Regions from separate parts of the Fructobacillus sp. ESL1117 genome, predicted to be linked through region 2. Evidence: riboswitches for the same ligand, from Rfam matches in the RefSeq annotation. Region 2 holds a riboswitch; each other region holds the start of a gene.

Region 1 (10,205 bases), 490 kb from region 2:
AATTTATTTTAAACGTGAGGATTTGAACCACACGGGGGCCCATAAGATTAACAATGTCATTGGCCAGGCACTGTTAGCTAAGAAAATGGGCAAGAAACGCTTAATAGCCGAAACAGGAGCGGGACAACACGGGGTAGCAACGGCTACGATTGCTGCCTTGTTTGGTCTGGAGTGCGAAGTCTTTATGGGCAAGGAGGACACGGATCGCCAACGGTTGAATGTTTATCGGATGGAACTCCTTGGGGCCAAAGTCCACGCCGTGACTTCCGGATCAATGGTGTTGAAGGATGCCATTAATGCTGCCTTGCAGGACTTTGCGGCTCGGCCTGAGGATACGTTTTATGTGATGGGTTCGGCCACCGGCCCCCATCCTTATCCGGAGATAGTCCGTGATTTTCAAAGCGTGATCAGCCAGGAATCCAAGCAACAAATTCAAGACCAATTGGGACGTTTGCCCGATATGGTCATCGCCTGCGTTGGTGGCGGATCCAATGCCATTGGTAGTTTTGCCCATTATATTAACCATGCTGAAGTTGAGTTGATTGGGGTAGAAGCAGCCGGCAAGGGCGTTGATACTGATTTGACGGCGGCTACTATCGAAAAGGGTCGCTTAGGTGTCTTTCACGGCATGAAGTCACTCTTTTTGCAAAATGATAGTGGCCAAATCAATCCGGTCTATTCGATTTCGGCTGGGCTCGATTACCCGGGTGTTGGGCCAGAACACGCAGCATTAGCAGCCGAGCACCGTGCCCAATACGTCGGTATTACAGATGATGAGGCCGTGGCTGCCTTTGAATACATTGCCAAGCAAGAGGGGATTATTGCCGCTATTGAAAGCTGTCATGCTGTGGCCTATGTGCAAAAATTAGCGCCAACGTTACCTAAGGACCAGGTCATTGTCTGCACACTATCTGGCCGGGGGGACAAGGATGTTGCCGCAATTGCCAAGTACCGGGGGGTTGAAATTCATGAGTAAAATTAGTCAAAGCTTTACGAATCATAAAAATTTTATTGCCTTCGTCACCGCCAATGATCCTGACATGGAGACGACTGTGAAAAATGTCGTGGCTTTGGCAAAGGGCGGGGCCGATATTGTTGAAATTGGCATTCCTTTTTCGGATCCAGTCGCCGACGGTCCCGTTATTCAAGCGGCCGATTTGCGGGCTTTGCGTGACCCTGATTTACCAATTGAAGTGATTTTTACGGCGGTGAAGGAAATTCGTCTGCAAACAGCGGTGCCTCTGGTTTTCTTGGTGTACCTGAACGTTGTTCTCCAGTATGGCTATGAACGTTTTACCGCCGACTGTGAAAAATTCGGTGTCGATGGCCTGATTATCCCCGATTTGCCCTATGAAGAACGAGGAGAGTTAGTTTCTTTTACTGACAAGCATGGGCTGGATTTGGTTCCGTTGATTACAGTGACGTCTGGTGAGCGCATTGCGCTGATTGCCAAAGAGGCGACCGGTTTCATCTACTTGGTTTCTTCTTTAGGCGTAACGGGAACCCGTGAATCCTTTGCTGCTAATTTAGCAGAAGTTGTCGGGCAAATTAAAGCGGTCACGAATGTGCCGGTGGCTATTGGCTTTGGTGTACATACCGCTGACCAGGCCCGGGCAATGGCTGATTTGGCCGATGGGGTTATTATTGGCTCAGCCTGCGTCCAGATTGTCGCTGAAAATGGTCACAAAGCACCAGCAAAGTTACAGGCGTACGCTAAAGAAATCAGCGCTGCTGTTGATGGTGTGTCGGTTGGGAATGCTAAATGCATTGGTCAAAATTGAGTGCCGTTACCAACAAGTAAAATGGCCTAGTGATTGCTACCAAGATTGAGGTTGTTGCTGGTGGTGCATTTCGCCTAACTTTTTTGACCAGCGCTTTGGCTGCTACTATTCGTGGAACAGTTTCGAATTTGATTAAACAAAGTTGATTATATTTGTTCTAATATTGAATTTCATGTTATACTGAAAAAAATTAATTAATTCGCAAGGGGAGCATCACGCTGAGATTAGACAGAAATGTCTTAGACCCTATGTACCTGATCTGGTTAATACCAGCGTAGGAATGCAACTAATATTGATAACAAGGGGTCTTTTTTGGGACTTTTCGGTTGAGGTTGAATTCATCATGAATTCAACCTTTTTCTTTTGCTGGTAAAGACTGTTCAGGGTGGATTGATGAATTGAATTTTAGGAGAAAAAAATGATTCAACAGAACCATCAGCAGCAAGAAAGTTCCCCGGAAGAGATTCCATTGAGTACTAGTCAGACGATATTGATTAGTCTCCAACACATCTTTGTTTCCAATGTCTGGCTTGATCCGATTTTTGTTGCTTCAGCCGCGGGCCTCTCGTTAGCCCTGTCGACGAATTTGATTAGTGCCATTTTTTTGGCATCTGGTCTGGTAACGATTTTGCAGGCTTCAAAATTAGCACGGCTGCCGATCGTGCAAGGGCCTTCAGCGGCCTTTGACGCCCTCATGATTAGTGCTGGTAAAACCGGTGGTTTGCCAGCTGCCGGTGGTGCCGTCTTTCTCAGTGGCTTTATTGTTTTGCTGATGTCTTTATTTGGCTGGGTTCATCGCTTAGCTAAGAAATTGACACCTGCGATTAACGGGACCATTATTTTTTTGGTTGGCATTTCGCTTTCAAGTTTTACAATGTCAGAATTACTAGGAGGGACGCCTGGCACAAAAGGTTTTGCATCGCCAAACGTTCTTCTGGTGGCCGTTACAACCACTTTGATTGTCGTCTTAGGATCGTTGTTTGGCCGAGGTTACTGGCGCAAGTTTTCCTTTTTGCTGGCCCTTGTGGTTGGTAATCTTTTGGCGGCCAGCCTGGGGATGATTGACTTGTCAAGCGTGCAAAGTCAACCATTTTTTGGCCTACCACGGTTGTTTCCTTATGGACTATTTCGTTTTAATTGGGCCATTTTTCTGACCTTCTTCATCGCTTATTTAGTGGCAGTGATTGAAGCTTTGGGCGTTTATGAAGCCTCTGCAGATGTTACCAAAGAAGAATTAAGTGCAAAGCGTATTAGTCGTGGAATTGCAGGTGAAGCGGGTGGCTCAATGCTTTCTTCTTTGATTGGCGGTTTTCCAACCACAGCTTTTGCCCAAAACTTAGGGGTCATGAAGTTGACGGGAGTGCATTCTCGTAAGCCCATTCTATTGGCCGGGGGATTACTAATTTTACTAGGATTTGTGCCCAAGTTTGCAGCAGTACTCGCTTTGACCCCAGCACCCGTTATCGGTGGGATGTTTTTGCCGGCAGCGGCAACCTTGTTAACGACGGGCTTTGCAACCCTGCAGAAGGCTGATAAAGGCGAAGCTACTCGGATGAGTATTGGTCTGTCTTTGTTGCTGGCCATTGCCCTGCCATCTTATGCAAAAGGATTTTCGGGTATTTATCAGTCGCTCTTTTCAAATAGTATTTTAGTCGGTGCTCTGTCGATTGTGACCCTGCATGTTCTATTAATTGTTGTACCAGGATTTTTTGGAGGGAAAAAGAACCATGAGTGATTCGGTTGCTGCAATTCAAAAAGAAATTCTGAGTTTTATTGACCAACACCAAGTCATGGACGGCCACCATGAAAGTGATGAGGATTTCAATCAGTTGGCCCTCGATTTATTTCAATACCAATTTGACCATAATTTACCCTATAAAAAATATGCGCAACAACAACGAAAAAGTCCGCTAATGGTACATCGGTGGCAAGAAGTACCATTAATGCCGATTCAGGGATACAAGCAGTTAACGCTGTCGACAACGCCGATCACGGCGGGCGAAGCTGTTTTTATGTCAAGTGGGACAACGGATAAGACCCACCGTAGCCATAGCTACCATCCGACTTTTGCTGTTTGGAATGAGTCAATGAAAGTATCTTTCAAGCAGTATGTCCTCCCGGACGTTGATCAAATCACTATTATTGGCCTATTTCCGGATGAAAAGCACCTTGACAATTCTTCTTTGGCTCATTATGTCAGTCGCGCCATTACCGAATTTGGTGACCAACACAGCAGATCCTATGTCGATGCAGACGGGATTGATTATCAGGGCGTGGTCGCTGCTTTAACGGCGGCAGAAATTGATCACCGTCCCGTGATGCTGCTTGGCGCAAGTTTTTCCTACGTCCATTTTTTGGATTATCTACAAAAGCACCAGTTGGTCTTTCACCTGGCTGAAAAAAGTCGAATTTTTGATACCGGTGGTTTCAAGGGCCAATCGCGTCAAGTTAGCGAAGACCAGCTACTAGCTGATTTGGAAGCGGCCTTCGGTATTGGTCGTGACTATTATTTGAATATGTATGGCATGACGGAAATCAGTTCACAGTGCTATGACCAAAATTTGTGGCGGCTCAACCAGGGTTTGGACCCAATTTTTAGTAAGCAAACACCAGCTTGGGTTCGCGTCAGGATTTTAGATACCGATACCTTGGCGCCTGTTGCGCCCGGACAAAAAGGTGTCTTGGCCTATTATGACCTTTCGAACTGGAACTCATGCTTGGGCATCTTAACGGAAGATTTAGCCGTACAGGATGACGTCGGCTTTACTTTGCTTGGTCGGATTGCTGGGGCGGAGTCAAAGGGGTGCTCAATTTCTGTTGATCAACTACTGCAAGCCAATCAAGCATGAAAGAGGATACAATGGCTAAAGAAGGAGAGACAACCAAAATCAACTTGTTTCTTGCGCCAAATGAGAGTCAATTTAATCGATTGAAAACCTGGTCGATTTCGGTGGGTAAGCAACGCTATGATTTACAGTATCCTGATTTGACAGAACAAGAAGTCAAAGAAACCATCAAGACGTTGAAAGACCATCAGCAGGCTTTTTTAAGTCAACTTTCGGTCGAAGAAATCATTCTGATGATTAGTACTGCCGCCGAAAAATGGATGGACCCGGCGTACAATGAGCGCCAGTTGGCACTAAAGTTATTACCGATTATCACGGGATACAGTGAGGAAACGATTAACTTGGAAATTAGGCGGTATATGCGCCTGTTTCGTGCCAAAGAGTTACGTCGCTTTTTAAATACGGAATTGGCAAACCCAGCAATTTTGGATGCTTTTCAGCCACAAGCATCCGGAAGCCTAACCAAGGCTTATGGTCCCCAAACAAGCTTTCACGTTTTTTCCGGTAATATTCCTGGTCTCCAGGTTTGGCCGCTCGTAATGACACTGTTGGTAAAATCAGCTAGCTTTGGGAAAACTTCCTTTGCTGAGCCGCTTTTCCCGGTGCTCTTTGGCCAAAGTTTATTAGCAGTGGAACCCAGATTGGCGGGTTGCTTGGCAATCTTTCCTTGGAAAGGTGGTAGCAAGAAGTCAGTTGAGAAAGCGGCTGCGGCTGGGACAGAGGCTACGATTGCCTATGGCTCGGATCAATCGGTGAAGAATGTTCAGACATTGGTGCCAGCTGGCCATTTATTTTTGCATTTTGGCTATAAAATCAGTTTTGCTCTGGTTGGTCAAGAGGCGTTGGCGACCGATCGGTATCAAGGTACCGTTAATCGGGCGGGTGCGGACGTAGCGATTTATGACCAGCAAAGCTGCCTGTCGCCGCAGTGTATTTTCGTTGAACGCGGTGGTTCTCTGTCACCAAAGGACTTTGCTAGTGCGTTAGCAGCTGATTTGGCAAGCAGACAACAACGGTGGCCTCGGGCGGACCTGGATGACCAACAAGCCACAGCCATTAACCGCTTAAGGGCACAATTTCAATTGGAAGCAATCGCTGATCACAGCTTGACAGTCTATTCTAGTCCGCAAAAGACAGATTGGACCGTTGTTTACCATGATCAACCCATCTTCATCAGTTCGCCATTAAATCGGTTTGTGCATGTGGTGGCCGTTGATAATTTACTGACTGTGCCGATTTACTTAAGACCCTACCAGCAGTACTTACAAACTGCCGGTATCGCTGTCGCACCAAAACGTCTGTTACCAATCACGGATACTTTGGGCCAAGCGGGTTTGTGCCGGATTACCGCCTTAGGGGAGATGACTCGGGCACGACCTGGTTGGCACCATGATGGTCGTTTTAATATATTAGATTTGTTGCGGTTTACAGATATTGAGCCAAGTGCAGAAAGTCTGGCTGAACACTTAGATACAGATGTGGAGTGGTAAAGATGTTATTAGAAAATCAAGTCGCACTGGTGACTGGGGCTAGCCGGGGCATTGGTGCTGCCGTTGCTAAAAAATTTGCTGCTGAGGGAGCACTTGTTATCGTCAATTTCTTGAAAAATCAGGAAAAAGCGGATGCAGTTGTGCAAGAAATCCAGACAGCCGGAGGACAAGCGGTCGCGATGGCTGCCAATGTTTGTGATGACCAGGCAGTTCAGGATATGATGACGATGATTGCTGATAATTTTGCAGGTTTGGATATTGTTGTTAATAATGCCCTAAGACACTACAGTTTTAATCCAAAAAACCGTCATCAGGTGGAATCGATGCCTTGGAGTGACTATCAGGAACAATTTGAGGGGGCAGTCAAGGCAGCTTACAATGTCAACCGGGCTGCCCTACCTTTGTTAAAGGCGAACCAGGACGGTCGAATTATTCAGATGATCAGTAACCTTGTTCAACAGCCAATGGTTCCTTACCACGATTATATTACTGCGAAGGCTGCTTTATTAGGCTATTCGCGGGCATTAGCCAAAGATCTTGGGCCATTTGGTATCCGCGTGAACACAATTGCACCTGGGCTGACTTATCCGACCGATTCGAGCAGTGCTACTGGTAATGACGTGCGTGAGCGGTTGTTGGCTCTCTCGGCAACGAAACGGTTAACCATTCCAGAAGATGTGGCTGGAACAGCTCTGTATCTAGCTTCAAGATTATCCAATAACGTGACGGGTCAGTGCATTACAGTTGATGGTGGTCTAACCATGAATTAACAATCAACTTGTTTTTTTATTAGGTGTTTGTTTGAATAAGTGAAACAAAAAAGGAAACAACTAGTCAGGGAGAAGCCTGACTAGTTGTTTCCTTTTTATCTTTTTAAAAGAACAAACGAATACCAAAGTACATAATGACAAAGCCAATGAAGGGCGATAAGAACTTGTTAATCTTTTTTGGATCAAATTGTTTTAGAACAAGGGGTGTCAGAATTGAACCCGCCACACCACCAATCATCAGATAAAGGCCAGCTGTCCAAGAAATAGGACCGCCACTTAGTAAGTGGCTGATGAGCCCGACGACAGCTAAAACCCACAGAACGTAGGTTGTGGTACCAGCAGCCTTGACTGCAGGCACGTTCATAATCGAAAGGCCCGCTACGGTGGCCGAGCCACCTGATAGGCCGCCAAAACCAACCATCAGGCCGGAAATTAGTCCAAAGACTGGTGCGACTTTACTATTCTCATTGGACTTTGCGTTCTCTTTTTTCTTACGGAAATTTTTGATGACCACAATCAAGCCCATCCCAGTCAACAAGATTCCGACGCCGAGATTGTAAACAGTGACGGGAATGAACCGGGAGACGGCGGTACCGATGATAATGCCTGGAATACCGGCTATAATTAATCGATTTCCAAGTTTACTTTCGATATTCTTTAACCGCCATTGTGTTATCATGCCTGAAAAAAGGGCGAAGACGGCAATTAAGAGCGAAGTTGGGACAGCGACGACAGTCGACATCCCTAAAGTCGAGGTTAGCACTCCAAGGTAAAAAGTGGCACCCCCACCACCAATTAAGGTAACAAAGCAGCCAATTAGGAAACCATAGAAAATTGCAATCATGAAAAAACCAGCTTTCAAATAAAAGATTTAACAAAACCGAGCAGGGTTTGCGGAGGTCCAGAGATGAACCTTCAAACAGAATGACACTAATTATTAGTAGTCTACCAGTCTTTGCCAAAAAATGCAGGGTAGGAGTTGGTTAAAAGAAAAAAGTGCGAGGACGTCAGCAGCAAAAAGAGCGGAAAATTTTAGTATCAAAAAAGGACTGGGATTTCCAGTCCAAAGGTTGGCTAGTAACTTGGTGGCAGTGAAAGAATTAATGGAACGGTAAACAGGTCGGAATAAAAAATGCATTTTTTGGGAAACGTGCTAGAAATATAGTTAGGAACTCATTGATTACACGAAAGAATCCTGTTTACCCAATGTCGAACAATAGAAGTAGGAATTAAGACAAGTATTCATATAAGGACACTGCCACCAGGTTCCTAGCACCAAGATTATATCATAATTTTAAAATAACGACCATTATTTAAAAATATTATACAAAAGCAGGGCGATTAACTAAAAAATAAATTTAAATATTGAAAGTTGCCGGTACCATAGTTTGGTCAGGGAGATTAAGGTTGATTGGGGCTGATTTATTCAGACTGTGACAACCGTTTTTTTCTTAGTCAAGCAACGACCCGTTGCTCTTCAGGCAAAATAAAAAAGGCCTTAGGCCTTTTTGTTTGAAAAAGATTCGCGTAACCATGGTTGGTTACTGGCCTCATTTTCAGTTAAAACACGTTCGAGCGTTTCCGCCGCCGCAGGCACAAACATTTCTGGTCTTGGGTTAACCGGAATAAAGTCGGCGGCCAAAGTTTCATCACCATCGACAACTAAATCAGCTGCGCTGGCACCAGGAACTAAGCGGACCTCAAAGCCCATTGACAAGGTCTCTTGGGCATCGCCCCATGAATTTTTGTCTGTGACGTGGCTGGCTACGCCTAAGAGCCGGACTACTTCGACATCGAGATTGGTTTCTTCTTTAAATTCACGGACAACGGCCTGCATTGGTGACTCACCATACTCCAAGAACCCCCCTGGGAAGCCGTAGCCATTCTTTGAATCACCACGTTTTTCTAATAAAATAGCGTCGTGGTTTTCATTCCAAAGTACGCCCCAGGCAGAGGGAAAAATCATGCCTTCGTGACCAACTTTTGCCCGCATTCGAGCGATATAATTTTGTTCCATCAAATAACCAGCTTTCTTATTTTTAGCTTTGAGTTAATTTTACAATAGTATCATAACATTCAATCATGGTGTTTTGCGGGCTGTTTTTTGCAGACTAATTTGCTTGTCAACCGTTTCCAAGATCGACCGTGCTATAATGGGAATAGTGAAAATTTTTGAAGTAGGTGAAATATGACACAGCAAAAGGGTGCCGTTTGGTACGAACACCTTCATACTGAAAAACATACCGGTGCACGTCGTGGCCGATTACATACTCCCCATGGAACCTTTGAAACGCCAATGTTTATGCCAGTTGGAACTCAGGGCGCCGTTAAGGGCGTGAATAATCGAACATTGAAGGAAATTGGTTCCCAGTTTATCTTGGCCAATACTTACCATTTGTGGGTTCGCCCCGGAGATGAGTTAATTGCTGAGGCCGGCGGCTTGCACAAGTATATGGGTTGGGATCAGGCCATTCTAACCGATTCTGGCGGCTTTCAAGTCTTCTCATTATCCGATTCGCGTAAATTGAGTGAAGAAGGGGCGACCTTTCGTAACCACGTGAACGGCGACAAGATGTTTTTGTCGCCGGAAGTGGCCATGCGCATTCAGAACAATTTGGGTTCTGATGTCATGATGCAGCTGGACGAAGCCATTCCTTATTTTGAAACCTATGAGTATATTCGGGATTCCATGCAACGGTCATTACGTTGGGCAGACCGGGCACAACAGTATCACAAGAAGACCGATACTCAGGCTTTATTTGGAATTGTCCAAGGAGCTGGTTTCCGCGATTTACGGACTGAATCCGCTCAGGAATTGGTCAAGATGGACTTGCCAGGCTATGCCGTGGGTGGTTTATCTGTTGGTGAATCAAAGAAGGAAATGAACCGGGTTTTGGACTTTACCATGCCAATCTTACCCGAGGATAAGCCCCGTTATTTGATGGGGGTAGCTGCTCCTGACTCCTTAATTGATTCGGTTATCCGCGGGGTGGACATGTTTGATTGTGTCTTGCCAACGCGAGTCGGCCGTAAGGGGACACTGATGACCAAGCGCGGTCGAGTGGTAATTAAGAATTCGAAGTATAAGAATGATTTTTCACCTATTGATCCTGATTTGGAATATTATTCAAAGAATCCCATCCGGTCAAATCAGTTTGGCAATTTAGCGCAATACGATTTGCCATCTTATAGCCCCTATCAAAACCTATCAAGGTCTTACTTACACCATCTCTTTAATGCCAATGAGTTGCTGGGAGCGCAAATTGCCTCAGAGCATAACCTGCGCTACCTGTTAAACTTAATGGAAGAAATGCGGAC
Region 2 (10,205 bases):
CTTACGCGAAATGCGGCAAAAAGTATTGAATAACGGCGATTTGATGACTGTCGGTGAGACTTCTGGCGTTGACATTACCCATGCCCGCAAATATGCCAACATGGACGGCAGCGAACTCAATATGGTCTTCCAATTTGAGCACATGGGTCTAGACGATAACCCTAATCCAGCCTTAGGTCGGTGGAATAATCAACCGGTCTCATTGCTCAAACTCAAGGAAAATTTGAGCAAGTGGCAAACGGAACTGGAAGGAAATAGTTGGAATTCCCTTTATTGGAATAACCACGACCAGCCAAGAATTGTCAGTCGCTTTGGTAACGATTCGGCCAAATACCGAGAAGTCTCAGCTAAAATGCTGGCCACTCTCTTGCACTTCATGCAAGGAACGCCGTATGTTTACCAGGGTGAAGAATTGGGGATGACTAATGCCTACAACCTCGGTTGGGATGACTTCGATGATGTTGAAATCATCAACGGCCGTCAGTTTATTGTCGATAAGGAAAAATTAGTTGATAATGAGACGATGCTCGATTACGTCCATTATAAAGGCCGTGATAATGCCCGGACGCCGATGCAATGGACTGCAGGACCAAATGCCGGTTTCACGGATGGTACCCCCTGGCTTAAGTTAAATGACAACTTCACAACCATTAATGCCACTGCTGCTTTGGCCGACGAAAATTCCGTCTTTTACCACTATCAAAAGCTAATTAAACTCCGTCACGAGCTCGATTTGATAACCACGGGTCATTACGAATTGATTGACCCGGCCGATGACCAAGTCTATACGTACAAGCGAATCGGTGACGACCAAGAATTATTGATTATTAACAACTTCACCAACCAAAACTTAGAACGCGATTACCCTGTTCCTGCCGATGCACAATTACTCATCAGCAATTACCAAGATGACTTAGGTCTGAAATTACGGCCATACGAAGCAAAGGCTTATTTGTATCAACGCTAAGGACTGATTGGTTTTAACCGAAGAACACTGTCGCCAAATTAAACCAAAAAAGAACCAAAGAACGACGATTTGTCAGTCTTTGGTTCTTTTACTTTAGTAGCGATTCACTCACTGACTAAATAAAGCCTGCCACAGCCAATTAGTTGACTGATTTCATTGCTGCTTCCAATAGGTTGCGGACATCTGCTACTGTCATCTTCACAAAGGCGTTTTGGTCCAAATGATTAACTTGAACAGCACTCTTAGCCATGGCCTCAAAGTCCTGATCCGTTTCGATACCTACACCGGGCAATGTCGTGGGCACATCAAGACTCGCAATCCATTTCCGCGTCATTTCAATGGTTTGGGTGGCAACCGTATCATCATCCCCCGTCAAACCCCAAACATTTCGTCCCAGCGAAACAAAATAAGGCTTTGTTTCTTCTGAATAGATAAAGTCGAACCAGTGTGGAGTCAAAATACCTAGACCAACACCGTGCGTAATGTCATAATAGGCTGATAATTCGTGTTCAATTGGGTGCACTGACCATGAATTAACATTCCCCGTCCGTGGCAAACCGTTCAAAGCCATCGTTGACGCCCACATCAAATTAGCTCGCGCATCGTAATTATCAGGTTCACGCAAGGCAACCGGCGCCCACTTAATCACAGTGCGCATAATTCCTTCAATCAAGCCATTACGAACATCATTTTCATAGCCCTTTTGATCGAAATATTGTTCAGTCAAGTGACTAAAAATATCAATTGATCCGGCAGCCGTTTGCCACTTTGAAACCGAGAAGGTCAAACTGGGGTCCAGGAACGAAACCGCTGGCGTATTGGGACCACCGGTTCCTAACTTTTGTTTCGTTGCCGGATTGGAAATCACGGAACCAGTGTTCATTTCAGTTCCAGTAGCTGCCAACGTTAAAATATCGATAACAGGCAATTGGTCAATAGCAAAACGCTTTTTGGCATCTAAGACCAAATCCCAAGGATCACCTGCATAATACTTAGCAGAAGCGATAACCTTCGAAGCATCGATGACAGAACCACCACCAACGGCTAAGATGACATCAATATCGTGATCCTTGACTAATTTTTGCCCCTCTCGGACTGAACTAACCTTTGGATTAGGCTCAATTCCAGACAATTCTGTCACATCCAAACCTGCAAGCGCTTTGATCACGCGTTCGTACAGACCTGATTTTTTAATTGAACCACCACCGTAGGTTAAGAGCACCTTTTGACCAAATTGGGCAACAGCAGCCTGCAATTCGGTATCCAAGCGATCTTTTCCGAAACGAATGTCGGTCGTGTTCTTAAATGTAAAATTTTCCATTTTTGACAGAACTCCTTTTTAAACATACAAGCAGACCATTTGTTATTTTAAACGGTCTGTTTGTTCCACTTAAACCTCTTGAAAGGTTTGTGCATACATTTTAGAGGAACAAAGTCTATCTGTCAATTTTCTATAGACCAGTTGGATTCATCACGGTGTCTTCAGGCAATTACCGCCCAGAGCCGTTCACAGTAACCGTTTTCAAACAAAAAGCTCGCTAACACTAAGTGCTAGCGAGCTTTTGTAATTAAAGGTCCCCATTCAAGAAATGATTCTTTCCCTCACCAAATGACCAATCTTCAGCATGGTTACTAATAAAGGAGATAATGACATCTTCCTGACGAACGCCGGCCTTATCAGCCAAGACCGCCACCAATGACTTCGTGAATTCTTTCTTGGCCTTCACTGGACGTGGCGTTGACAACACCGTAAAGAACAAAACCTTTTCTGAACGTTCATAGCCAAGACCAACATCTTGAAAATTAATTTCATAGTCTTCGTGTTGTGTCACGATTTGGAACCGGTCACGGTCTGGTAATGACAACGTTTCCTTGGCAACGTCAAAAGACAGTTGCATAATCTCCTTAATTTCTGCGGGTTCGTACTGACCCTTAATCAAGTCAATTTTCATTAATGGCATGCGCATTTCTCCTCATGTGGCTTTGCTAATAGACTAATCCTAGCATAAAAGCCTAATCGGCACAATCACGATTGTCATGACCAGTAATCAAGTATCCTGCGACGCTGACGGGCAGGCCTGCTTTGCTTGTGCTCAGCCATTCATCAACTGCCACACCACGCCGAGAGATTCCTCGGGCAGGCTGATTGGCTCACCAAACCAATAGCCACAGCCAAAATCAGGGTTTGACTTGGTGGAGGCGAATTTGCCCTTGCAGTTTTTCATCCGTTAAGTTGCCCAATTGATCCAACATCTTGTTCAAGAAATCAGCGGGGCCGGCAACTCCTTCTGCCAACGCCAATTCACCAGCAACGGGCAGCGCCGCCGTCGCATAGGCTAAATCAGCCAACGCCATGCTTTGACTAGCAAAGGCGCCCAGCAAACCATCGAGCGCGTCCCCCATGCCAACATTGGTTGCCAATTGGCTTGCCGAGTTATCAATCTGGTAAACGGTCTGGCCGTCTGAAACTAAGTCATGAACCCCAGTTGCGACCACAACAGCATCCAGTTTTTGGGCCGCCTTCAAGACAATTTCAATTGGGTCAGCCGTACCTTGGCCGGCATCAATGCCATGACTTTCCCATTTCACTTCAGCCAAGGTTGCGACCTCACCAAGATTACCACGTACGATGCTCACCTTGACTGTTTTCAAAAGTTCCTTGGCACGCTTGGATCGTAGTGGCGTCGCACCAACGGCAACGGGATCAAAAACAACAGGGAGGCCTAACGCGTTCGCTGTCTGCCCGCTATTAATCATCACTTTTTGTGAATTGGCGGAAGTTGAACCCAAATTCAAGGTCACGGCATTGGCAATTTTTGTCAAATCAGCAGCATCCAGCGGATCTTCCAGCATAATTGGTGAAGCCCCAATATAGGCAATGGCATTGGCCACCAATTGGGGGGTAACGCTATTGGCCACGTTCAAGACGATGGGTTGGTTTGTGCGAACAGCAGTTAAAATTGTTTGGCTCATTTTGTCACTCCTCGTAATTTTTGAACACTGCGTTGAATATCATCACTAGCAGTAATGGCCGAAATCACGGCAACACCGGCAATCGGCAACTCCGCCAATTCCTGACAGTTGTCTTCTTGGATACCACCAATGGCCACAACCGGTAACGAACTTTTTGACGCAACCGAAAAGACACCTTTTGGACCAATGGCCTCCTTCACTTCTTCCTTACTTGTCGTTGCAAAGGCGGGGCCAACACCCAAGTAATCAACGACTGCCAAATCAGCTTCACTGGCAGCCAGCTCTTTTAAGTCATGGACGGATAACCCAAGTAGTAAACCAGGAGCTACCTGATGAATTTCTTGCACTGGGGTATCGCCCTGACCAACATGAAGACCATCCGCCTGGATGGCCAGTGCCAATGGCAGGTCGTCATCGACATACAAAGGCACATTGGCTGCTTTCGTAATAGTTCTGATTTTCTGTCCCAATGCCACTTTTTCGGCTTGGTTCAACTTCGAGTGGTCCTTTTCTCGGTACTGAACAGAAGTGACGCCGGCGTCACAGGCCGCTTGAACCACGCGAATCACTTCGTTGGGATCATCGTTGACGTTTTGGCTACCAACAACAAGATAAACCATTAATGACGTCGGATCAAAATTCATAATCTTTTCCTCCTTCATCTGCTGGATCCGACCACTGGCCATGGTTCAAAGGACCATGGCCGTGACCAATAACTAACGGCTGACCAATAATGGCGTTCATATAGCGGTGGCCCTTTTCGATGGCCTTACGCAAAGAATCACCTTGAGCCAAAAAGGACGTAATTGCAGCTGAGAGGGTATCCCCTGTCCCGTGTTTGCTTGACGTTTCAACCTTTTGTCCTTCTAGCCAAAAACCGACTTCGTTTTCCAATAAAACATAATCATAAATGACGGCACCTTCACCGTGGCCACCCTTAACGATAACATTTGGAACGCCCAATGCTTGTATCTTTTGACCAGCCGTGACCATGTCATCACGAGTACTGATTTTCATATCGGCTAAGAGTTCGGCTTCGGGGAGATTTGGTGTCAACAGCGTAGCTAATGGCAGCAAGTGGTTTTTCAAGGCCGCGATCCCAGCTGAGTCGAGCAAGCTGGCCCCACCTTTGGCAACCATCACCGGATCAACCACCAAATTCTTCTGTTGGTAGTGACGGATGTTTTTAGCCACCTGCAGAACGCGAGCTTCATCAAAGAGCGCTCCTGTTTTCGCTGCGCGGACGTCAAAGTCAGCCATCACCGAGGCAAATTGCTGGTCAATTACGGCCAAATCAGTTGGATAAGCCCCCTGGACCCCCAGTGTATTTTGAGCTGTTAACCCGGCCACCACTACCGCGGAATAAGTCTTGCAAGCCTGCATGGTCTTGATATCGGCCTGCATGCCGGCACCACCCCCAGAATCGGACCCAGCAATGGTCAATCCTGTCGGATATTGGTTTGCATCAATCATCTTGTTGCCTCCATTCCCTGTAAGAAGAATTGATTTTCATACTTTGTTGATTGGATAAAAGCAGCCAAAGCCTCCTCTTGAACTTCGGGACTGACATGTTCGGCCGTCTGATTGACCAGTGACAAGATTGGTCGCGTCAAACCCTTATCAAGCCCACGGTAATAGCCAACCCATGGTATAAATGGGTTATCTGGCTTGATTAGCCCATCACGAATCAACAAATCAGCCAAATAAGCATAGTCATAGGGGCAGGCAGCTAGGGCAACCAAGCCAATAAATGGATCCTTTTCAACTGCTTTAGCCATATGGTTAACATATTGGTCCGTAACCGTTGAATTTGGGTACTTGCCTGCTTGGATACTCTTGTCGTCGGTTTGAGCCAAGTCCAACAAAATCTTATGGGCAGCACCTTCACGATCATCATCAGCCACTTCAGCATCAATTGTTTGACCGGTTAGTGTCTGGCAAACCTGTTCATACAGTGGCAAATAGTGACCCAGGTAACGGTAATCTTGTTGCACGTAGTAGAGCAGTGCCTCAGAATTAACTTCACCAGCAATCATTGCTTGGATAAAGGGATTGGCATAAAAATTAGCCTTGTGTTCTTCCATCACTTGCATCAAGCGGTTAGAAAACGGCAGCGTCTTCGTCATTTTTTCTCCTCAATCATCACTTTATTTTGGCAGACGGTGGTGTCGGTCGTTGCCATTTAGACAAAATAAAAAGCCCCCAGCCTGAGCTGAGGACTTATTCCTACTAACGATGACCAAAAAAGGCAACATCATGAGGATTTAAATCCGTTTTCGAAGTTTCCTGCGACCGTGCTAGCGGCATCAGGTTCAATGGGTATAATCTCAGCTCAGGGCACCCCAACTTTATTTATCACAAAAGCAGTATAGCACGGAAATTAAAATCCGTGTGAAAAAGTTGATTGTGAACACTTGCCACCTGCTGTAAAATCAGTTATATTATAAGTATACTTATATATTAATGCTAACAATAAGGAGGTTCCCATGAGCCCTGTCAAAACTACTGCACTTTCTCGCTACATGGATTCAACCAATCAGAAATTCTTCAACTTATATACTGACTGGTTCCGGCAAATGAAATACCGTCTACGAGAACTTGACTTGACCCACCCCCAATTTCAAATTCTCGCTACTGTCCATGGTCTCAGTATCCAACATACCGAAGTTACTCAAATCATGGTGGCCAAGGCAGCAGACGTCGATGCCATGACCGCTTCAGCCATCATTACTAAGCTCAGCCGTGAAGATCTTTTAGACCGCTATCCTGGTAAAAAAAATCCACGTTCAAAAGCCCTATCATTAACCCAGGCTGGTGAAAAAAAATTACAACAGGCCTTAGACATCGTCAATCAATTTGACCAAGACTTCTGGAGTCAATTTGACACCTCTTTGCCAGCAAGTGTTGATCAAGCGCAAGCGGTAGTCAAAACACATCACTACTAAAATTAGCAAAGTACACCCGCACCAATTGAAAAGAGCCGAAAATACAGGATTGTATTCTCGACTCTTTTTCTTTTGACCAAAAATCAGCACAATTTTATCATTTAATCGTGTTTCAAGCACCTACAAGCAAACCTGACAATTGAGCAACTTTTTATTCACTAATTTTGGCAACTAAGACACTGTTAGCTAAGCGATTGGTACCAATCAAAAATGGACTGCACCTCTTTCATTGGCAAGTAGCGGGCAGTCAAGACCTTTGTATTGGCATCAGTGCGAACTACCACGGCAAGGTGGGCTCGTCGGTTTTGCTGAGCTAGCCACCAACTTTGCTTAATCGACAACGACTGAATCTTATCCCAGGCGATATAGGTCGTGATTGTTTCGTAATTCTTCGCCGTTTTTAAAACAAGGACCTGCCGGTTAACCACTTGGGCGGTTGTCGCCTGCCCCTTATACCAGCCGGTACCAACTACGAAAGCCAACACAATCAAGACCAGCAAGACAACTACTGGCCAGCGTCTAAAAGCATAGATCAGGACGGTGGCGATCGGCAACGTCCAAAAAAGGCCGTTACGAATCATTGTCAAAATTTGGTAGGTTGAGCTATCAGTCTTTTTGATTGGTCGACTGGGAAAATCAGGCAGCCACCGCGACAAATATTGGTCAACAGCCCCTGATTTCACCATCGGAATCAAGGTTGGCACGTTTTTCGATACCTTGTCTTCACCATTTTCGTCAGTAATTATCCGTGTCTTGACGGTTACCAAGCCCAACAACTGCCTGAAAACATTTTGGCGGACTTCAACCGTTTGCATCCGGTTAATTGACAAATGCATCGTTTGTCGTTCAAAAAGTCCCCGAGCAATCGTCAACTGACCTGCGTCATGGTGCACTTCAAAGCCAAAGTACAAGATCACCGTTCGCAGAACATTAAAAGCAACCACGATGAAAACAAACACCACCACCAGCAAAGCAATCACCAAAGCGCCCAGTCCCAAAACGTGATTGGTCAACTCCTGCTCAATCCAATGACTGACTATCCCTTGCTGGTCTAAGTGAATGAAGCCACCCAGAAATATAAAGAATTGAAAGATGACTTCCGGCGTCGTCACCGCATAGACAATCAAAGAAAAAATGGAAGCCCGAAAGGAATCGGTAGCCAGTCTGTTAGAACCATTTGGTCGCAGAATGTCCTTTCCACCAGCGGTTTTTTGATTATGCTCAGAAGCAAATGCTTGCCCTTGGCGGTCTGAATCGGTCACTTGCTCAACTTGCTCCTGTGTCGCTGGTCCTTCCTTTTGTGCCTGAATTTTGGCGCCTTCAATCAAAATAGCCAGTTTAGCCGTTTCATCCTGGCGCTTTTGTTCAAGAACCAGTGCCACCCAGGTTGGGACAACCAAGAGAGAAATCTGATTGTTCTTGGCCCCCTTCCCCCCGGAATCAACGGCAATGTCCTCCAAATGAAATGGTTGGAGGAAAAACCATTGCTTTCGATGGATATTTTGAATTTTATGGTAAGGCAAGTGGCGAACTTGCCGTTCCAATATGCCCGACCGATAAATCAGCTCACTTTCCGTGAGTTCATAGGTCTTCATCCAGAAGCTTAAAAGCGACCAAAGCAACAGAGCCAAGAAAAGCAAGACCCATTCCCACCAAGTAAAGTGGAAAAAGAATAAAACAGCCAACCCTAAAGCCACCACGCTTTTTAGTTGTTCGTAAAAATCGAAAATAAAAGCAAGGGGATGTAAGTGCTTAGCCTTCATGACGAGCCTCCCTAGCCAGCGTCATGACCTTGTCCTTAAATTGTTCAGCTTCGTCCTCCGTTAAAGCCTCAATTTCATGACCAGACCCACCCGTTAAAATGTGCACCTGTTGTAGTTTAAACAACCGCAAAATTGGGCCTTGGTCCAAATCGACGTTTTGCACCCGTGCAATTGGAATGGCAGTATGCGTTCGGAAAAAGAAGCCTTTTTGAATTTCAACATCCGTTTCGTTGACCATAAAGTGGTAAAAAGCATAGCGATAACGGACCAATAAAAGGCCAAGGAGAAACCAGAGCACAATGACCAAAAAGAGCCCCCAGATTGCCCACAAAGGTAAATAAAACTTCAAAAAATGTTGTACTGCCCAGTTCCCAGCGAAGTAAACGGCTAAAATAACAATTGCCCCAATGACTTCCATGATGTACCAGACTTTTTTAATTGTTGCTGGTAGTGCTTGCATCTTTCTCTCCCTCAATCATAAAAAATGGGGCTAAGAAGTAGTTTTACTTCTTGGTCCCAAGTTATCGTTGACTCATTAAAAAATCTGAGCTTTTAATCACCGGCAGCTGCCAAAATGGCAGCATGGACCGCTCCACGGAAACCGTGCTGATCTAAGGCTAAGACGCCCTGAATCGTTGTCCCACCAGGCGATGTAATCTGTCCCTTCAAGTCACCGGCAGACAAATCGGATTGTTGCGCCAATTGCGCCGTTCCAGCCACTACTGAAGCAACCAACTTTCCCGCTTGCTTTCGGTCCATCCCCTTGGCCACTGCAGCATCTTCCATGGCATCCATCAAGACATCAATAAAGGCTGGTGAGCAACCACCGATCGTTCCGGCAATGGCTAATTGGTCTTCCTTAACAACTAAGACATCCCCCAGTGACCCCAAAAGATCATGAACCACCTGAGCATTTTGCTCCGTAATCGATTCGTTAGCGGCCAAAGCAATCGTGCCAGCCTGAACTGCAACTGGAATATTTGGAATAAAGGTCGTCACCGGATTCTTTGGTGCTGCCAGCCGTAAATCAGTATTTTGCACGCTGGCAGCAGCAGAAAGGACAATCACCTTTTCAGAAAGACCGGTGGCAACGATTTTTGCCAACACTGTTGTTACAAGCTTAGCCGGTACTGTTAACATCAACACATCAAAGTCTTCCTTGACCAGGTCTTCATAACTGGTCACTGCTGAAATTTGCAAGACTTCTGCCTTTTTGGCATTTGATGAGTACCCCAAAACCGTGTGTCCACCTAATTTTAGTCCTTGAACAAGGGCTGTTCCCATGTGCCCAAGGCCGACAACTGCAATTTTCATACATCCTACTCCTTTAATCACGCTTGTTCCCATTTTATCACAGTTCTAAGCTTGTCTTTTGATAAATCAGTCAGTTCTAAGCCAATCAAAAAAGACCCCATCCCTGTTCATAAAAGGATGAGGCAGCTGCTGCTTTGGTTGGTTCAGCTTAATTTTTCTTCAACTTAAAAAAGGCAATAACGGTTAAGAGCACCATCCACAGTGCGGCTAACAAAGTCGTAACCGTCGTCGCCGGTGTGACCA
Region 3 (10,205 bases), 99 kb from region 2:
TCTTCATCAGTCATTGCCATCTCAAATATTCCTCCAATATAAATACTTACTTTCTCAATATTTTTATTGTACAAATAATAATGTCGGAATACAAGATTTTTATTAGAATAAGTATAATTCTTAATAAAAAGATTAATTCTATCTCGACGGCAAATTTTAATTAACTAACAACACGGGCAGGGATCCCCACAACGGTTTGACCAGCAAGAATATCTTGCAAAACGACGGCATTGGCTCCGATTTTACTATCCTGGCCAATATGAATGTTGCCAATTACCTTTGCACCAGCACCGATTAAGACTCGGTCGCCAATAGTCGGATGACGTCGTACACCATCCTTAACAGCACAACGAGCCCCTAGTGTAACACCCTGATAAATTGTTACATCATCTCCAATTACAGTTTCCTCACCAATCACAACATTGACCCCATGGTCAATGACCAAATTTTTGCCAATTGTTGCGCCGGGATGGATATCAATCCCGGTTTTTCTTTTACTATGTGTTGCCAGCAGCTGAGCCAAGAATGGATGGCCATGCGTCCAGAGATAGTGGCTTTTGCGATAAACCCTGACAGCCTTATAACCAGTATGGAAAAGTAAAACCTGATAACGGTATTGTAAAGCAGGATCACGTCGAATAAAATCATCAGCAGTGTCAAACATGAATTCTCCTTATTGATAAATCCCTAGCGTATTCGGTCGCCAGGTCAGCAACTTATCGCGTTTCCCGAATATTTACTGATGAATATACTCCCCTTTGCCTAACAAGACATATAATCTTTGTCAGGAAAGCTACCAAATTTAAATTGGTACAGTTACAACAAGCGGTATGATAAAACCTGTAATCAATAGCAGGGAAACAGTTTTTGGAGGAATTTACATGGATAGTGGAAGTATTGCTTGGGTCCTGACATCAGCGGTTTTGGTTTGGATCATGACCCCGGGTTTGGGATTGTTTTACGCAGGATTGGGTGATAAGAAAAACTTGTTGCATACGGTTGGCATCTCAGTATTACTGATTGGTCTAGCAACGGTAGTCTGGGCGTTGTTAGGCTATAGCTTGTCATTCGGTGGTTCTGGCTCGCTGATTGGAAACCTACATTTTTGGGGATTAAACCACGTTTCCCTGTCAGGGTCTACTCGGGGTTTGACCATTCCGGATGGTGCCTTTGCCATCTTCCAAGGAATGTTTCCAATTATCACCGTCACGATCATCACCGGCTCAGTGGTCGGGCGGATGCGTTTGAAGTCAATGTTAGTTTTCCTAACATTATGGCTGCTTTTCATTTACGCTCCCCTTGCCCACATGGTTTGGGATAACGGGTTCTTAGCTAAGTTGGGGGCGATCGATTTTGCGGGAGGAACAGTTGTTCACATTTCTTCTGGTGTTACAGGTTTGGTATTAGCCTTGATTCTCGGCCCACGTAACGATCAAAAACCACATCAAACAAACCCAATTTTCGTCTTAGTTGGTGGTTTCTTACTCTGGGTTGGTTGGTTCGGCTTCAACTCTGGTTCAGCTTTGGCTGCCAACAACCAAGCCATTGTGGCGTTGATTAATTCATGGGTGGCTTCCTCAGCAGCTGTTCTTTCGTGGGGGTTGATTGCCTACCAGATTCAAAAGAGGGTAACACTCGATGGATTGGTCACTGGCGCCTTAGCTGGCTTGGTCGCCATCACGCCAGCAGCTGGTTACGTAAAACCATGGGCAGCGATTGTCATGGGCTTGATTGCCGGGGTTCTTGGCTTTATCAGCATCACAACAATTAAGAACTTCTTCGGTTACGATGATACATTGGATGCCTTTGGTATTCATGGAATTGGCGGTACCGTTGGCGCTCTTCTGACCGGTGTTTTCGCTGATAAAAACTTGCCTGGTAGTGCCGCTGGTTTAATTTCTGGCCACTGGGACTTACTTGGTCATCAGGTCATTGCCGTTTTGGTAACACTTGCTTTGGTCGTTATTGGAACACTCGTTTTGGCCGGTGTTACCCGCGTTATCGCTGGGCCATTACGAATGGACGACACCGATGAAAGTACTGGATACGACAAATTAATCCACTTACTTGTAATTAAAGACTAAGTCGATTAAATCATGTAGCGTAAAAGGACTGTCATTTATGACAGTCCTTTTATTTTTGGTCTGAAATTAATTTGTTTTTTTAGCTAAATAGTCCAACAGTCGAAACATCACTTCCTGATTCTCTTCAGGAACACCATGAGCTAAAATAGCTGCGCCAGTTTGGTGCAAAGCGTTTTTAGCATCGTTAGCATACTCGCCGTCGTTAGCAACCATTTCACGGATGTTATCCGCCTCCGGTTCAAAGTGGAACTGCAATCCTAAAATGTTCCCAAGGATAAAGCCCTGATTTTTAACCAAAGCAGTGCTGAACAACAACTCGGCCTGGTCAGGAATGGTAAACATCTGTTCATGCCAATGTAGCGCTTCCACCCTCTCTGGTAAGCCCGGAATGCAATCACTAACCCGCTGAACCGATGCCCAGCCAACTTCCTTATAAGGAGCATCAAGAACTTTACCCCCAAGGACCTTAGCAATTTGCTGAGCACCAAAACATGCTCCAAAAATTGGCTTATGCTGGGCCATTAATTGTGCAATTAGCGCTCGCTCTTCAGCAATCCACGGCAAATGATCGTTGGGACTCATGGGCCCACCCAAAATAACTAAAAAATCCACATCCTCTGCCCTTGGCAAAACGTCCCGAAAATGAGCTGGATGGTGAACGGTCAGCTGATGACCGTGTTTTTCTGACCAACGGGCAATGCTCCCTGGTCCTTCGTTCGGTGTATGTTGCAAAACATGAATGCGCATCAAAAAAGCCTCCTTTTTCGACGGCAATTTGATACGGGTTTCGCCTGCATATGCCCTTAATGTGGTTAATTGTAACACAAAAAGCCCCGACAGTTTAAGTCAGGACTGATTTTTAAAAGAATAAATGAATTAAGATGACGGCGAGCAGAACTTGAACCGCACCAACTAAGAAACCGAAACTAAGGAACTTGACACCACTTTTTTTGATAACTGCCCACTTTAGGTTCAAACCAATTGCAGCTAAGTTGACGACGCCGAAGAAAGTTGACACCGTATGGCTAAATTGATGGATTGGGGCCGGCAAAGCCATGATTGAGTTGACGACCAATAAGATGGCAAAGACGATAATGTACCAAGGTAAAATCGTAATTTTAGCCTTTTCGTCTTCTTCAACCGCCTCTTTCGCATTTTGCCGCTTAGCGATGTAAGCAAACAACACAACGACGAAGACCAGCATAATGACCCGCAATAGCTTAAACAGAGTTGCAAAGGTTACAACGTTTGAATTAATCAAAGAGGCTGTTCCAACTACCTGACCAACAGACTGGACAGTCCCCCCAACTAAGGCCCCACGCAGTAAATCATTATTACCAAATAAAAAGTGTGACAAACTAGGCAACGTCAGCAAAAGCAGCATACCCGTCAAGGAAACGGTGGCGACTGCCGTACGCCGATTGTCATCCTTGGCCTTGATGACCGGGGCAACAGCAGCAATCGCACTGGAGCCACAGACGGCATTTCCGGCACCCATCAACATCGTGCTGTGATCGTCGACCTTAAATAGGTACTTCCCCAACAAAAATACGATACCAATCACCAAGATCATATTAATAATGATAAAAGCGATCCCATTTAGTCCTAACTTGGAAAGCGTTTTAAAGGTCAAAGTCGAGCCCAGCAAAGCAATCCCAATTTCAATCGGGTACTTTTCGGACCACTTAACCCCAGCTCCATATTGGTTACCGGCAAAAATAGTATTTCCCAGCAAAATCCCAATAATCATTGCCAAACTTTCCGCACCCAATTGCGGTAAGTACCTACTCAAAAATTGGGCAAAAAGCGAAACCACGACTGCCAGGACAATCCCAACAACATGCTTCTTCTCGATTCTCATCAGACAACTATTCCTTCTTTCGTTAGCTTTTTAACAAAAAATATTCCTTCCCTATTAAACACCTAACCAGGGGGGCTCCGTCAAGCTTATCAAGATTAAAATTTGATAACAAAGAACGCTTTTTAACCATTTTTAAAATGAATCCAGCCGGCCACCCGCTTTTAAAATAAGACAAAAATTAAAGGGTTGTCTTTTAATGACCGTGTTATCATAATTAAAGTTAATTATAGTATAGAAAGTTGGATTGTAGCATGACCTATGAATACTTGATTTTTGACCTTGATGACACCCTCTTAGACTTTACCGGAGGCGAAGTCGCTGCTATTCGTCAGCTTTTTTCAAATGAATTAGGCTTAACAGGCACTGATTTAGACCATGCACTCAAAACTTACCAAGAGATTAACCACCATCTCTGGCAACAATACGAATTGAAAGAAATTGCTCGACAACAAATTTTTGAAGAACGTTTTAAAAAAACTCTTGCAGCACTAGCAATTGACTATGATGCCGACCATCTTGAACAAGAATACGCCACATTGCGTGACCACAATTATCGGCTGGTTCCCTATGCAACTGAAATTTTGCAACACTTGCAAGAACAATATACGATTATCGCCGGTACAAATGGCCAGGATGCCACACAACGTCTTCGCCTCAAGGAAACCGGCTTAGGAAAATACTTTGACCAAATATTTACTTCTGAAATGATTGGTGCTTCTAAACCTGACTCAGCTTTTTTTGATCGTATTTTCCAGGATAACCCACATATGACCAAAGAAAACACGGTGATGATTGGCGATGGCATAACATCTGACATCATGGGGGGCCAAAATTATCAACTCGACACAATTTGGATTAATCCAAATCACAAGGAGAGCCCGGCGAAAATTAAGCCTACTCAGGTAGTTGCAGATTTACCAACTTTGGAAGCAATCTTGCAATAATACAACTCATACTTTGATAATTACAGATTAAAAAATCAGACCTCTGCAGGTCTGATTTTTTTTATTTGTGATACTTACCAATCTTTTGATCAATCGTTAAAATTTCGCCATCTGGCTGATAGGCAACCTTAATATAGGCAGAGACTTTCTTGGCACCTGCCCGGACAGCCACGTGTTGGCACTCTTTGACGATGTCCATCAACTGGTTATAATTATCGCCTTCAATCGTTGTTTCAAAGGGACCAACTTCATAGCGTAAGCCGGTACTTTGAATATAAGCAATCACCTCATCAACCATTCGGCACAACTCTTGGTCATTTTCAGCTGCTGGTAAAACCTGAATCGCAACACTTGCACTCATTTATTTTCTCCTTTTACTGCTGTGGCAAAATCAATCGTTTCGTCCGCTAACTTTTGTAAATCAGTCCACTCTTCTTTTGACTGATGGTCATAAACACCAATCAAATGAAAACCCGCTTGCTTTGCTGTGGCAGCAGCATACAGAGCATCTTCATAGACTGCAATCCTGTTGGGCTGCTGGTCAAAATATTGTGCAGCAACCTGATAAATTGTGGGCTTTGTTTTATCCTGTCCAACATCTTCACAAGAAAAGACAAAGTCAAAAAACGGCAATAATTTCAACCGGCGAAGACAGTCTTTGGCCAAAACTGAACTACTGGCCGTTGCCAAGACAATTTTATGACTAGCTTGGTAGGCATCTTGTAAGTATGCAGCTACCCCAACTTTAAGTGGAATATCATGTTGGTAATGTTGGTCCATCAAAGCTCGCATTTCCTGCACCAAGTTGGCAGCTGTAACGGGTAGCGCTAATAATTCTTGTATGAAAATGGCTGAATCCGTCAAAGTCATGGTTTGAATCTGATTATGCAAACCGACTGGCAGCTGGTCAATGCCATATCGATCAAGCAATTCAGTCGCTAAATTCTCCCAAAAAGGCATCGAATCAACTAATGTACCATCGAGGTCAAAGATCAAATATTCCCTATCGCTCATCGCTTACTTCCCCTTGCCAAAGCTAATTTGGCCTGATTGACGGTGTTTAGTTAATCCAAGTTCGCCTGGATTCGCTTTAGTAAGCCTGTCTTTTGAAAAATTAAGACCACTGCCAACCCCATTCCAGCACCCACAATGGCAGCTGGTGTGTAATATGGCACGAAGTAATACCACCTATGGACGTCCAAGCCATAAAAGATCTTCATCAATGGATAAGAAGTCAAAGCCCCTAAAATCCCCGTTCCAATCACTTCACCAAGGAAGACCAGGTAAAGGTTGTGGGTTTTGCGATAAATCAAACCGCCAAGAATGGGACCAAAAATGGCCCCTGTTACGGCTTGAATTGTCCTGCCGGACATCATCCGTAAAATGCCACAAATCAAAGCACTAGCAAAGCCGTACCATGGCCCCAGCAAAACGGCGGCTAAAACGTCAACGAAGTGCTGAAAGGGCGCCATTGCCGGAAAATAGACAAAACTATTTAAAACATAAGCTAAGGCAGCCAACAAGGCAGTCACTAACATCTTCTTCGTTGATAATTTTTTCTGTGTCTTCATTTGAAAACGCTCCTTTTAAATTCAGTGGGGTAGCGAAAAACAGCGCTCCTTTCCCACTTTAGCGGTTAAACCAGTCAGACAAGCACCTGACTGATAGAAAGTTCGGTCGAGACTACTTGGTCTCCTCTCACGCCGGAACACGGCTTCCCATCGCTGTTTTTTCAGGATCAAGGCGCTCCCCTTCATCCCGCACGGTCAAATGACCGTGAATCATTCACTACACTCCTTTCTGATTTAAAAGAAAAAATCGAGCACCCACAAAAGGAGTCCTCGATTACAAAAAAGCTACGATTTCCTCCGCCGGCATTATCCGGTTCAGGTGTTCGGGTCGATGGTCTACCATCCTCTCAGTCTGTCACACAAACTCCCCGATCGATTTTATTCAAAACAAAAGGCCGCCCAATTTATTAGTACGGCCGATTGTTGTGTTTTTCAACAAACAATTTGGAACCGCTAAAATGGGTGACTGGATAATGAGGGTCGCTAACACGATTGTAACCCTTATTCCCTAACGGAAATGATTATACTCATTTTAACGGAAAAAGACAACTATCCAATTTGATATTTCAAAATTGTTTGCTTATTTACTAACTTCGACCACAACATCTGCAAAATCGTGGTTAAAGCTAGCTGTCCAGGTTCCTTCTGTTAAGTGTGGCGGCAATAAGAAGGTTCCAGAGGAAACGCGTTCCCCCGCATGCAAGGTCTTTCCCTGCGCTGCCAACTTTTTAACTAGCCATTGCAACGATTTCAGTGGGTTACCCAAAACTTCGGCCGAACTGCCCTCGGCCACTACCTCACCATTATGGGCTAACTGGGCCTGAACATCTTCAAATTCAGCAACCGTCAAAGATGTACTTTCTCGTTCTGGCCCATAGACCACAAAACCACCAACAGCCGCATCTGCCATCACTAAGTACTTACTCAAAGATGGAAACCAATCCGTAAACCGAGCATCGGGTACTTCCACACCAGCCGCCACAGTCGTTTTGCGACGCAAATCCTCCAAAGAATCAGTGACTTGCAAGTCTTCCTTCGCCTTGAAAACCAATTCTACTTCTGCCAATGGGTCCAATAAATCGCTCTTCAAAGAAAGGTTAGCCGGTGATTGAACGAAATGGTTTTGCACCTGAGCCCCATACAAAGGTTCATTTGAATCGAACATATCTTGCGTTTCTTGACTAGTCAAACTAACCTTGTAACCCCCAAGTGGTTGATTTTTGAGTTCCATCAATTGATCTTGCACTTCATAGGCAGTTTGGTCATCGCTAACAACCTGCTCCCATTCAGTCATTTTAAGCGGTTGGCGTTCTTGGTAAGCATGATAGAGGGCCTGTGCCAATTTGTCCTCTTGCTTTGCTGGTACTACCTTCACCTTGGTCTTCAATTCAGTCATTGTCATTTTTAATGCTCCTTTCAGTATACAAACAGCTCACTACAGTACGAAACTTCACGGTGCCCTCCTTTTCTAAAAAATCAGCAGATAAAAAGGCGCCCTTAACAACGATTTTTTCGTAGTTAAGGGCGCTTATGCACGGTACCACCTTAATTTGTTGAACGACAAAGTTCAACCTCAAACGTACGGCCGAAAAAGCGATACGCCGGTTTGATAACGGTACCAACCGAGCAAGGCTTACTGATTTCAGCCCACTAGCTAAAGAATGATCGTCTTTGAGTTTGAAAACGACGCCCTTTCACCAAATAGGCGCTCTCTAATCATTTTCTTACCCAGACACTTCTTATTGTCGCTTGTCATTTCTATCTGTTGCTTTGTAGTTTACAACTTTATGAGTCAATGTCAACCTTTTATCATTTATTTTTAATTTAAATAAAACTAAGAACCCCTTTTGGCCTCATGTTTAATCAAAAATATGTTGAATTTCCTGGTTACCAGCTGTTAAATCATAAATTTGATTAGCTGCTTGCTCAGGATGAGCTAATACTGCTATGACAAAGGCAGCGACATCTGCTCGCGGAATTTGCAAGCTTTCCTTTGGACCCGCGAAGTCAACATCCAATGAAACCTTGCCAGTACCAGTAGTATCCAAGAGCAACGTTGGCCGAACAATCGTATAATCCAAACCGGAATTTTGTAAGTACAAATCAGCATAGTGCTTCATCATAAAGTAATGATAAATGCCGGATGCAGACCAACGACCGCGGTCGTCCGCCCCAGCAGCTGAAACCATCACATAGTGAGCAACACTAGCTTTTTTAGCAGCAGCCATCGTTTTAATGGCGCCATCCAAATCAACTTCTACCGTTCGCTCGATACCACCTTTACCGCCGGCACCAGCCGTAAAAACAATCTGGCCAACTTGGTGATCCAGAAAAAACTGTGTCATCGTTTGTTCATCAACGTCCAAGTCAAAATAGACTCCCTCAACACCGGCTACATCAGCCACTGTTTGCAATTGGTCTTTATTCCGAAAGGCTGCTAAAACTTCTTGCTGCTTACTAGCTAAGTCTTGAACCAAAATTTGGCCGACCTGACCGTGGGCACCAATTACCAATGTTTTTGCCATCATAATCTCCTTTTCATTAAACATTTTCACAGCATTCCCAATAAAATATGGGCGCAAGCAAACCTATTTTCTAAGAGCATTTTATTTAAGAATGAATAATTTTCTTTTTATAAACGGATAAACTTTTATCAAACTCATAAATAATGGGTTCACCGTTTGGGATTTCAACGTTAGTTACCTGTTCTGGTGTCAGACCTTCAATCAGCTTTGTCAACGCTCTGACAGACGTTCCATGGGCAACAATCAAGACATCTTCTCCCGCGCGTAACCGTGGTACAATTTCCTCTTCAAAAAGTGGTCGAACTCTAATTTCTGTACTTTGAATATTCTCACTCAGTGGCAAAAGGCCGTATGGCACTTGTGCATAGCGGTGGTCAAAAGCAGGGTACTTTTGACCAGCAATGGTCACTGTTGGATCATATGCAGGCTGTTTAGGTGGTAGAACAGAATAAGACCGTCGCCAGATTTGGACCTGCTCTTTCCCATACTTAGCGCGCATATCATCCTTATCCTCACCTTGCAAGATACCATAATGACGCTCATTTAACCGCCAAGACTTCATAAGCGGAATATATGATTGACCTAATTCGTCCAAGATGCGATTCATGGTCATAATCGTTCGACTAAGAACTGAGCTATAAGCCCGGGAAAAATGAATGTCCTGTTTCAAAAGTGCCCGCCCGGCGTCCTGTGCTTGCTTTTTGCCAGTTACAGACAAATAAGTATCGATCCAACCATTAAAACGGTTAGACTGGTTCCATTCACTTTGACCGTGACGAAGTAAAACAAGTTTTGGCATAATCAAGCTCCTTTGCGCTCTATTTTACACCGATTCTCTTTAAGCAAGCAATGCTTTCTAACAACAAAATAAAAAGCCTTCAAAAGAAGACTTTTATTATACGTTAGCTTATAAGCTTACCATTTAACACCGTATTCTTCGAAGAACTCTGGGAGTGTTTTCAAGTTTTGACCATCGTATGAATCTAAGAATTCACGAACAGAACTTGGTCTTTGCAAATCAAGGTTACTGTTATACGTTGGATTAAGCGTTTCTTCCATCCCTTGGTCTGTTTGCTTCAATTGCAACTCCTCGACAGGCAATGACCGGGCATCAGAAATCTTAGCTTCAATCAAGAATGGTCGACCCGCCTTGGTTACCTCAATCGCCTTGTCAAAAGCTGCTGGCAATTCGCTAGCCTTTGTCACGGTTACCGCCTCAA

The links. Region 2 has a riboswitch for thiamine pyrophosphate ahead of ACSYSH_RS01270 (TenA family protein). Riboswitches for the same ligand answer to the same signal wherever they lie in the genome.
Region 1: another riboswitch for thiamine pyrophosphate. It lies ahead of ACSYSH_RS03310 (solute carrier family 23 protein); the one in region 2 lies ahead of ACSYSH_RS01270 (TenA family protein).
Region 3: another riboswitch for thiamine pyrophosphate. It lies ahead of thiW (energy coupling factor transporter S component ThiW); the one in region 2 lies ahead of ACSYSH_RS01270 (TenA family protein).

Annotation. Positions count from the first base shown of each region.
Region 1 is NZ_CP196385.1:775,101-785,305, reverse strand. Features, by position in the region: gene trpB (tryptophan synthase subunit beta) at 1-976, shown strand, start outside; gene trpA (tryptophan synthase subunit alpha) at 969-1,781, shown strand; TPP riboswitch at 1,976-2,079, shown strand; gene ACSYSH_RS03310 (solute carrier family 23 protein) at 2,200-3,516, shown strand; gene ACSYSH_RS03305 (LuxE/PaaK family acyltransferase) at 3,509-4,630, shown strand; gene ACSYSH_RS03300 (acyl-CoA reductase) at 4,642-6,117, shown strand; gene ACSYSH_RS03295 (SDR family oxidoreductase) at 6,120-6,887, shown strand; gene ACSYSH_RS03290 (sulfite exporter TauE/SafE family protein) at 6,991-7,731, opposite strand; gene ACSYSH_RS03285 (NUDIX domain-containing protein) at 8,386-8,904, opposite strand; gene tgt (tRNA guanosine(34) transglycosylase Tgt) at 9,076-10,205, shown strand, end outside.
Region 2 is NZ_CP196385.1:281,621-291,825, reverse strand. Features, by position in the region: gene ACSYSH_RS01300 (glycoside hydrolase family 13 protein) at 1-967, shown strand, start outside; gene ACSYSH_RS01295 (iron-containing alcohol dehydrogenase) at 1,107-2,288, opposite strand; gene ACSYSH_RS01290 (tautomerase family protein) at 2,536-2,928, opposite strand; gene thiM (hydroxyethylthiazole kinase) at 3,146-3,940, opposite strand; gene thiE (thiamine phosphate synthase) at 3,937-4,584, opposite strand; gene thiD (bifunctional hydroxymethylpyrimidine kinase/phosphomethylpyrimidine kinase) at 4,574-5,413, opposite strand; gene ACSYSH_RS01270 (TenA family protein) at 5,410-6,066, opposite strand; TPP riboswitch at 6,207-6,295, opposite strand; gene ACSYSH_RS01265 (MarR family winged helix-turn-helix transcriptional regulator) at 6,427-6,885, shown strand; gene ACSYSH_RS01260 (PH domain-containing protein) at 7,068-8,648, opposite strand; gene ACSYSH_RS01255 (PH domain-containing protein) at 8,638-9,108, opposite strand; gene ACSYSH_RS01250 (pyrroline-5-carboxylate reductase family protein) at 9,201-9,962, opposite strand; gene ACSYSH_RS01245 (amino acid permease) at 10,111-10,205, opposite strand, start outside.
Region 3 is NZ_CP196385.1:380,945-391,149, forward strand. Features, by position in the region: gene ACSYSH_RS01535 (zinc ribbon domain-containing protein) at 1-20, opposite strand, end outside; gene epsC (serine O-acetyltransferase EpsC) at 161-664, opposite strand; gene ACSYSH_RS01545 (ammonium transporter) at 882-2,084, shown strand; gene ACSYSH_RS01550 (type 1 glutamine amidotransferase) at 2,151-2,831, opposite strand; gene ACSYSH_RS01555 (YeiH family protein) at 2,944-3,945, opposite strand; gene ACSYSH_RS01560 (YjjG family noncanonical pyrimidine nucleotidase) at 4,197-4,889, shown strand; gene ACSYSH_RS01565 (thiamine-binding protein) at 4,951-5,250, opposite strand; gene ACSYSH_RS01570 (HAD family hydrolase) at 5,247-5,903, opposite strand; gene thiW (energy coupling factor transporter S component ThiW) at 5,954-6,460, opposite strand; TPP riboswitch at 6,736-6,841, opposite strand; gene ACSYSH_RS01580 (2-keto-4-pentenoate hydratase) at 7,041-7,862, opposite strand; gene ACSYSH_RS01585 (SDR family oxidoreductase) at 8,320-8,988, opposite strand; gene ACSYSH_RS01590 (2,3-bisphosphoglycerate-dependent phosphoglycerate mutase) at 9,071-9,784, opposite strand; gene spxB (pyruvate oxidase) at 9,901-10,205, opposite strand, start outside.